Regions from separate parts of the Streptomyces sp. EDA2-14 genome, predicted to be linked through region 2. Evidence: riboswitches for the same ligand, from Rfam matches in the RefSeq annotation. Region 2 holds a riboswitch; the other holds the start of a gene.

Region 1 (4,403 bases), on a different contig from region 2:
ACTCCTGCGTCGTGTACAGCGGGTCGAGGGTGGTGTGGGCCAGCAGGAGCCGTGAGCCGAGGCCGACGGGCGAGCCGCCGTGGTCCTCGCAGTAGCAGTCGTCCAGCGCGTTCTCGGCCATCATCAGCCGGGTGGCGATCATGACGTGGTCGACCGTGGGTGCGTCGGGGTGACAGCCGACCATGTAGCTGCCCACGGAGAACCCGTCGAACTCCTCCTCCCAGTCGTCGGGATACAGGCTCACCTCGTCCAGCGCCCAGTCCTTGATCCGGCGGCTGACCTCCGCGACCCGTACGGGGTCAGGGTCGGGCACCGGGTGGTGGTACAGGCCGGGAACGGGGCGGCCCTTCGCCGGCGCCGGATCCGCGGGCGCCGGTCGGTGTGTCGGCGGCTCCTCGCACGGAGTCAGCCGCAGGCCCGCCGTGCCGAGCCCGCTCGGACCGCGCAGCACCCGCTCCAAACCGGCGTCCACGGAAGGCACTCCGGCCGCCGGTGCCTCGACCGCGGGAGCCTCGGCGACGGTGGAAACGGCATCGGCGACGGAGGGCGCGCGGGGCGGGCCGCCCGTGGCAGCGCTGATGTCACGGGCGCGGGCAGCGGCGTCGGCAAGGACCTGCGCCCCGAAGCGGGAGGCCGCTTCCGGCAGGCTCGACTGCACAGGTGTCGGCTCGGGCGGGGGCATCCATGTCTCCTTGAGGGCTCCTTGGTGGGTGGGCGGCTGCGGTCCTGCCCCGCTTACCTGCCGGGCCAGCGGCCGATCTGCACGTTCTCCAGCACGCCGACCGCGTCCGGCACGAGGATCGCGGCGGAGTAGTAGGTGCTGACGAGGTACTTGGTGATGGCCTGCTCGTCGATGCCCATGAACCGCACCGACAGGCCCGGCTCGTACTCGTCCGGCAGACCCGTCTGGTGCAGGCCGACGACACCCTGGTTGTCCTCGCCGGTACGCATGACGAGGATCGAGCTGGTCCGCTCCTTGGTGACCGGGATCTTGTTGCAGGGCAGGATCGGCACCCCGCGCCAGGCCGGGACCTGCTGGCCGCCGAGGTCCACGTGGTCGGGGTACAGGCCCCGCGCGTTGAACTCGCGGCCCATCGCCGCGATCGTGCGGGGGTGCGCCAGGAAGAACTTCGAGCCGCGGCGGCGGCAGAGCAGCTCGTCCAGGTCGTCCGGGGTCGGCGGGCCCGAGTGCGGCTGGATGCGCTGCTTGAAGTCGGCGTTGTGGAGCAGGCCGAACTCCCGGTTGTTGACCAGCTCGTGCTCCTGGCGTTCGCGCAACGCCTCGATGGTGAGCCTGAGTTGCTCCTTGGTCTGGTTCATCGGCTCGTTGTAGAGGTCCGCGACCCTGGTGTGGACCCGCAGGATCGTCTGGGCCGCCGACAGCTCGTACTCGCGCGGTTTGGCCTCGTAGTCGACGAAGGCGCCGGGCAGTTCGTGCTCGCCGACGTGCCCCGCCGACATCGGGATCTCGGCCTCGCCGCGGTGGTTCTGACCCCGGCCCGCGAGCGAGGTGAACTCGTCCACGTGCTCCTGCAGTTGCGGTGCGGATGACAGCACGGACGCGAAGTCGGCGCGCGAGAGGGTGAGCAGGGTGCCCGAGGTGTCGGCGACCGCGGTCTGCTCCCAGCGGGCGTCCTCGTCCAGCAGAGCGTGGTCGCCGAAGCGGTCGCCGTCGGCGAGGACGTCGAGGGCGACCTCGTCGCCGTACTCGCCCTCGGAGAACTGGCTGACGCGGCCGTGCGCGATGAGGTGGAGCTTGTCCGCGGGCGCCCCGCGCTCGACCAGGGTGTCGCCGGCCCGGAAGTCGCGCTGCACGCAGCGGTCGGCGATGGCGGTGAGCACCTCGACGTCGTCGAAGCCGCGCAGCAGGGCCAGTTCACCGAGTTCGCGGGGGATCACCCGGACGTCGCCGCCGTCCTGGATGAACTCGATGGTCCCGTCGCCGACGGTGTAGGTCAGGCGGCGGTTCACCCGGTAGACGCCGCCCTTGGTCTCCACCCAGGGCAGCATGCGCAGCAGCCACCGCGAGGTGATCTCCTGCATCTGCGGTGCGGACTTGGTCGTGGTGGCGAGATTGCGGGCGGCCGCCGTGCCCAGACTCTTCTGCTGGGGCGGCACCGAGGCGGTCTCCGGCGTGGTCGAGTCAACTGTCATCGGGTGAGCTCTCCTTGGTCGGGCGAAAGCGTTCAAGCTCGTAACAACGGGACAGAAGAAGGAAAGGCGAATATGTCGGAGGTAATGCCTCCAGAACTTGCATCACCGTAAGGGCCGCCCGGGCCGTCCGGCCAAGGGAAATCGGCGACATTAACTCGATGCGATGATCAAGGACCGCGCGGTGTTTGCCCCGTGACCGATGGAACTCAGCCCGATTTTCTGAAGAGCCCGAAGGGGCCCCGGCCCCGGCTCACGCGGCATGAGCGCGCCGCGGCGCCGCAAACCGACAAAAGTCGGCCACCTGCCGCAGAGCTCCGCATTGCCGACCGGGTATCGCGCGCGGTACGGGCGGAACCGGAACCCGCCCGCGCGGCTGTGCGAGCCACCGCGTTACCCTGGCCGCCGTACCGGACACGGGGTGCCCCCACCAGAGGGCTGAGAACACACCCGTCGAACCTGAACCAGTTCGTACTGGCGGAGGGATGTCTCATGCCTGTGGCGCATGTTTCCAATGGCCTGCCTGCCGACCGCGAGAGCGGCGCCTTCGACGGGCGGATGCCCGCGGCACCCGGCGACCTCGGCATCGAGGGGCACGGCATCGAACCGGTGCCCGAGGCCAACCGCTATGGCGGGGCCGGGCGCCTGTTCACCGTCTGGTTCGCCCCGAACCTGACCATGACCGGCGTCTTCACCGGCACCGTCGGCATCGCCCTCGGCCTCGACTTCGCCACCGCGCTCGCCGCCGTCGTGCTCGGCACCCTGATCGGCGCGATACCGACCGCGTACCTGGGCACGTGGGGCAGCCGCACCGGAGCCGGGCAGTTGCCACTGGCCGGGCTCGCCTTCGGGCGCGGCGTCGTACTGCCGGGCGTGCTCCAGTGGCTGTCGTCCATCGCCTGGGACGCGCTGATCGGCCTGTTCGGCGGCGACGCGCTGGCCCGGCTGTTCGGCTGGCCGTTCTGGCTCGGCGTCCTCGTCATGCTGCTCGCCCAGGGACTCCTCGGCGTCCTCGGCTACGAGGCCATCCACCGGCTGCAGATCGTCATGACCTTCGTGCTCGGCGCCGCCTTCGCGCTCATCGCCTGGCGGATGCTCGACGGCGTGCACCCCGCCGCCCACGGCTCCGCACTGGGCGCCGACCGCGCCGGGGCGTTCGTCCTGACCAGCACCATCGCGCTCAGCCTCAGCCTGTCCTGGGCGCCGTACGCCAGCGACTTCAGCCGCTACCTGCCCGCGGCCACTTCCCGCAAGCGCATGTTCTGGTACACGCTGCTCGGCCTGCTGGTGTCGTTCACGGCCGTCCAGGCCCTCGGCCTGTGGGGCGCCTCCGTGCTCACCGACCAGACCGCGGCCGGCGTCGACAAGATCCTCGGCGGGGGAGCGCTCGGCGCGTTCGGACTGCTCGCCGTGGCCCTCGCCGCGCTGTGCAGCAACGCCATGAACGACTACAGCGGCTCACTCGCCCTCCAGACCATCGGCGTGCGCATCCCGCGCCCCGTGGCCGCGGCTCTCGCCGCCGTGCTCGGCTTCCCGCTCGTGCTGTGGATGCACGCTGCCGACACCACCGCGCGCTTTCAGAATGTGCTGCTGTTCGTCGGGTACTGGATCCCCGGATTCGTCGCCATCGTCCTGGTCGACTGGCGCGCGCGGGCCAGGGCGCGCGCCGGGGCACCGCTCGACCTCGCCGCCGAGCGCGAGCGACGACAGCCCGCCTGGCCCGCCCTGCTGGCCTTCGCGGCGGCCTTCGGCGCGGCGGTCCCGTTCATGGACACCAGCCTGTACGTGGGCCCGGTGGCCGACGCGCTGCACGGCGCGGACGTGTCGTACTACGTGGCGTTCCTCGTGGCCGCCGCCGTATACGCGCCGCTGCGGCTGCGACGACGCGGCTGACCTGCCCCCCCGCCGTACGAGTCCCTGTACCTCGCACCTCGCACCTCCTGTACTTGGAGTCACCCCATGCCCCAGACGTCCCCCGGCCGCCCCGATGACCTCGTCGCCTTCGCGGCGCAGGCGCTCGGGCGCGTACAGAACGACGCACCGCTGGTGCAGTGCCTGACGAACGCGGTCGTCACCGGGTTCACCGCCAACGTCCTGCTCGCGGTCGGCGCCGCGCCCGCCATGGTCGACATCCCGGACGAGGCGGGGGCCTTCGCCCGCGTCGCCTCCGGCGTGCTGGTCAACCTCGGCACCCCGCGCGTCGAACAGCGCGCCGCGATGCCCGAGGCGGCGCGGGCCGCGGCCGAGGCGGG
Region 2 (4,403 bases):
AACTCCGGCAGATCGCCCTGGCGCCTGCGCGCGTCGGTGCACAGGTAGAGCCGCGCGTCCGCGAGCAGCGCGCGCTTGGTGTCCGCCATGAAGAGTCCCCCCGTGGGTCGTGCGATGTCGGTGGCGTGCGCACCGCGAGGGTCGCGGTGCGCACGCCGGACGGTTGTCAGGTCAGACGGCGAGCGCCTGGGCGCGGCGCTTCACCTCCGTGCCGCGATTCTCGCTCAGGGCCTGCGCGGGGGTGCCCGGCAGGCTTGGGTCGGGGGTGAAGAGCCACTCCAGCATCTCTTCGTCGCTGAAGCCGTCGTCCCTCAGGACCGTCAGGAGGCCGACGAGCCCCTTGACGATCTTGTCGCCGTCGATGAAGGCGGCGGGCACGTGGAGTGCCCTGTTCTCACCGCGGCGCACGGCGATCAGCTGGCCTTCCTTGACCTGCTGCCGCACACGCGTCACCTCGACATCGAGTTGCTCCGCGATGTCGGGGAGGGTGAGCCAGGCGGGGACGAGAGCATCGATCTTTGCGTCAATCTCGGTCACGGGACAAGCGTGCCATCCCGGACTGACACTCGGAAGCCGGGCCGGTGCGGACGGGCCACCACTCCTCCCTTTCCGCCCCTTCTGTCACGCTCTGTCACGCCGCTGCGGGGCTCACGCCACGGCTGACTTCAGCGGGCGGGCCGGATCCGAGAGCAGTTCCGGGTCGAGCGGGGTCCGCGACTGGATGAGCTTGCGCCCCTGGGCCAGGTCACGCGGCTTGCCGACGGCGAGTACGGCCACCAGGGCACCGTCGCGCAGCCAGCACACCGACCAGGCGGCACCGGCGGGGTCGCCCCGCCACACCGTCGCGTCGGCGCCCTCGTGGTGCCCCGCGTACTGCACGAACCGGCCGAACTGCTCGGACCAGAAGTAGGGCACCGGGTCGTAGACCGCCGGGGTGAGCCCGACGATGTTCGCCGCGACCGTGCGCGGCCCCTGCAGCGCGTTGTCCCAGTGGTGGACCATGAGGCGCTCTCCGTAGCGCCCCGAGGGGAACGACGAGCAGTCCCCCACCGCGTACACATCGGGCACGGACGTGCGCAGCCGCTCGTCCGCGAGCACCTCGCGGTGGGCGCCGAGCTCGATTCCGGAGCCGGCCAGCCAGCGGGTGGCGGGGCGGGCGCCGATGCCGACGACGACGGCCCCGGCGGGCAGCCGCGTGCCGTCGTCGAGGACCACGACGCCGGGCTCGACGCGCTCCACGCGCGCGTGGGTACGCAGCTCGGCCCCGGCGTCGGCGTACCAGGCGGCCATGGGGGCGGCGATCTCGGCGGGCAGCGCCCCGGCGAGGGGCCGCTCGGCGGCCTCCACCACGGTGACCCGGCAGCCCGCCTCACGGGCCGCGGTGGCGAACTCGGCACCGATCCAGCCGGCGCCCACGACCACCACGTCGTGCTGCTCGGCGAGGACGGGGCGCAGCCGCTCGGCGTCGTCGAGGGTGCGCAGCAGGTGCACGCCGGGTACCGCCTGCGCGCCCGGCAGATGGACGGGCTCGGCGCCGGTCGCGACGACCAGTACGTCGTACGGGACCGGTCCCGCGGCCGTGTCCAGCTCGTGGTCGCCCGGCCGCAGCCCGGTCACCTCGCGGCCCAGCTCCAGGGAGACGCCGAGCGCCTCGAAGTCGACGTCGAAGGCCGAGCCCTCCGCCTTGCCGAGCAGCACCGCCTTGGACAGCGGCGGCCGGTCGTACGGCTGGTGGGGCTCGGCGCCGAGCAGTGTGATCGCGCCGGCGAAGCCCTGCTCACGCAGCGCCACGGCGGTCTGCACGCCTGCCATGCCCGCGCCCACGATCACGACGTTCCGCTGCCCCGAAGGCGCTGCACTCCCGCTCCGCTGCTCACTCACAGGATCAACTCTAGGCACCTGATCTTGTGTCAGTCAGCGGTGCGGGCCACTCGCGGGCCGTGACGTCCTGCACACGCGCCGGCGGTTTATCGATCAAGGGCAAGGTCAGTGGCGCGGCTGCCGGGCCGGGTCGAGCAGCTGCTCGACCACGCTGGTCCCGCTGCCCTCCTGCGACTCCCACTCCCAGGTCTCGTCGAGGCGCACCCGGCCGTCCGGGAGCTCGGACACGGTCGAGACGCAGTGCCCGCAGGAGGTGGTCCCGTCGGTCTTCAGCTGCACGTAGCGGAAGTCGAGGCGGTCGCCGGAGCGCGTCCCCACAAGGTGCCCCTCCACGACATCGCCGCCTGTGTAGTCCGCCGAGATCCGGCCGTCCTTCTCCTGGTACGTGAAGCGGGTCCGCGTACCCACCTGGCCCGGGGCCTGGTCGACAACGGGGGACAGAACGAGTCCGTCGAGAGATCGGGCCACGGGCCGGGACTCCCTTACTGGAGGTCGTGGTGAACGGCTAGGGTGGCCAACGTAGAGCACTCGCGGGAGCCCGTACGCAGCGGGCTGAGAGGGAGGCTGGAGCGGCCTTCGACCGTCCGAACCTGATCCGGGTCATACCGGCGAAGGGAGGGGCTTGACGCCCATGTCGTCGACGCCATCCGTTCATTCGCACACCTGCGACGTCCTCGTCGTCGGTGGCGGCATCATCGGTCTGGTCACCGCCTGGCGGGCCGCGCAGCGCGGTCTGTCCGTGGCGGTCGCGGACCCCGAGCCCGGCGGCGGGGCCGCCCGGGTGGCGGCCGGAATGCTGGCCGCCGTCACCGAACTCCACCACGGCGAGCAGACGTTGCTCGGCCTGAACCTCGAGTCCGCGCGCCGCTACCCCGACTTCGCGGCCGAGCTGTCCGAGGCCACCGGGCAGGACCTCGGCTACCGCGCCTGCGGCACGCTCGCGGTCGCGCTCGACGCCGACGACCGCGCGCACCTCAGGGAGCTGCACGCGCTGCAGACGAAGTCGGGTCTTGAGTCCGAGTGGCTCCCGGGCCGCGACTGCCGCCGTCTCGAACCGATGCTCGCTCCGGGCGTGCGCGGCGGCCTGCGGGTCGACGGGGATCACCAGATCGACCCGAGAAGGCTCGCGAGCGCCCTCGTGACGGCCTGCGAGCGCTCCGGCGTGACCTTCCACCGCTCGTGGACCGAAAGGCTCTCTGTCGTACGCGACCGGGCGCGCGGCGCGGTCCTCGCCGACGGCACCGAAGTCGCGGCCGACCAAGTGGTGCTGGCGGCGGGCAGCCGCGGCGGACAGCTCGCGGGCGTGCCCGACGCGGTACTGCCGCCGGTGCGCCCCGTCAAGGGCCAGGTGCTGCGCCTGACGGTGCCGAAGCGGTACGCGCCCTTCCTCAGCCGTACGGTCCGCGCGGTCGTGCGCGGCGGCAACCTCTACCTGGTGCCGCGCGTCAACGGCGAGCTCGTCGTGGGCGCGACCACCGAGGAGCTCGGCTGGGACACCACGGTCACCGCGGGCGGCGTCTACGAACTCCTGCGGGACGCCCACGAACTCGTCCCCGGCATCACCGAACTCCCGCTGACCGAGACCCGCGCGGGCCTGCGCCCCGGCTCCCCCGACAACGCGCCGCTCCTGGGGCCGACCGCGCTGCCCGGCCTCCACCTCGCGACCGGCCACTTCCGCAACGGCGTGCTCCTGACGCCGGTCACCGGCGACACCATGGCGCACGTCCTGACCACCGGTGAACTCCCCGAAGTGGCCCGCCCGTTCACCCCGAAGCGCTTCAGCAGCGCCCCCGTGGAGCAGCCCGCATGAACGTCTACGTCAACGGCGAGCCGCGCACGGTGACCGCGCAGACCACGCTCGACCTCCTGGTCGCCGCGCTCACCACCGCGCCCCGGGGCGTCGCCGCCGCCCTCAACGAAACCGTCGTCCCCCGCACCCAGTGGCCCGCCACGGCGCTCTCCGAAGGAGACCGCGTCGAGGTCCTCACGGCCGTACAAGGAGGCTGAACCGCTCATGGCCGACGACACTTTCGTCCTCGGGGACGACACCTACTCCTCGCGTCTGATCATGGGCACGGGCGGGGCACCGAGCCTCGACGTCCTGGAGCGCGCCCTGGTGGCCTCCGGTACCGAACTCACCACCGTGGCGATGCGCCGCGTGGACGCGAGCGTGCACGGCTCGGTGCTCTCCGTCCTGGAGAAGCTGAACATCCGGGTGCTGCCGAACACGGCCGGCTGCTTCACCGCGGGAGAGGCCGTCCTGACGGCCCGCCTCGCGCGCGAGGCGCTCGGCACGGACCTGGTAAAGCTGGAGGTCATCGCCGACGAGCGCACCCTGCTGCCCGATCCGATCGAGCTGCTCGACGCGGCGGAGACGCTGGTGGACGACGGTTTCACCGTGCTGCCTTACACGAACGACGACCCGGTCCTGGCGCGCAAGCTGGAGGACGTGGGCTGCGCGGCGATCATGCCGCTGGGCTCCCCCATCGGCTCCGGCCTCGGCATCCGCAACCCGCACAACT

Evidence for each region. A riboswitch is a leader RNA that binds a small molecule or an ion and turns the genes downstream of it on or off. The one in region 2 is predicted to bind thiamine pyrophosphate.
Region 1: it holds a riboswitch for thiamine pyrophosphate, as region 2 does, so the genes downstream of both, ACY34M_RS25180 (purine-cytosine permease family protein) here and thiO (glycine oxidase ThiO) in region 2, are expected to answer to the same signal.

Annotation. Positions count from the first base shown of each region.
Region 1 covers NZ_JBUEGE010000011.1:145,967-150,369, reverse strand. Annotated here, with positions in the region: gene ACY34M_RS25190 (family 2 encapsulin nanocompartment cargo protein terpene cyclase) at 1-682, opposite strand, end outside; gene ACY34M_RS25185 (family 2B encapsulin nanocompartment shell protein) at 736-2,154, opposite strand; TPP riboswitch at 2,559-2,654, shown strand; gene ACY34M_RS25180 (purine-cytosine permease family protein) at 2,644-4,044, shown strand; gene thiM (hydroxyethylthiazole kinase) at 4,111-4,403, shown strand, end outside.
Region 2 covers NZ_JBUEGE010000001.1:978,988-983,390, reverse strand. Annotated here, with positions in the region: gene thiE (thiamine phosphate synthase) at 1-89, opposite strand, end outside; gene ACY34M_RS04380 (Rv2175c family DNA-binding protein) at 172-537, opposite strand; gene ACY34M_RS04375 (NAD(P)/FAD-dependent oxidoreductase) at 649-1,881, opposite strand; gene ACY34M_RS04370 (hypothetical protein) at 1,987-2,349, opposite strand; TPP riboswitch at 2,402-2,515, shown strand; gene thiO (glycine oxidase ThiO) at 2,513-3,691, shown strand; gene thiS (sulfur carrier protein ThiS) at 3,688-3,888, shown strand; gene ACY34M_RS04355 (thiazole synthase) at 3,896-4,403, shown strand, end outside.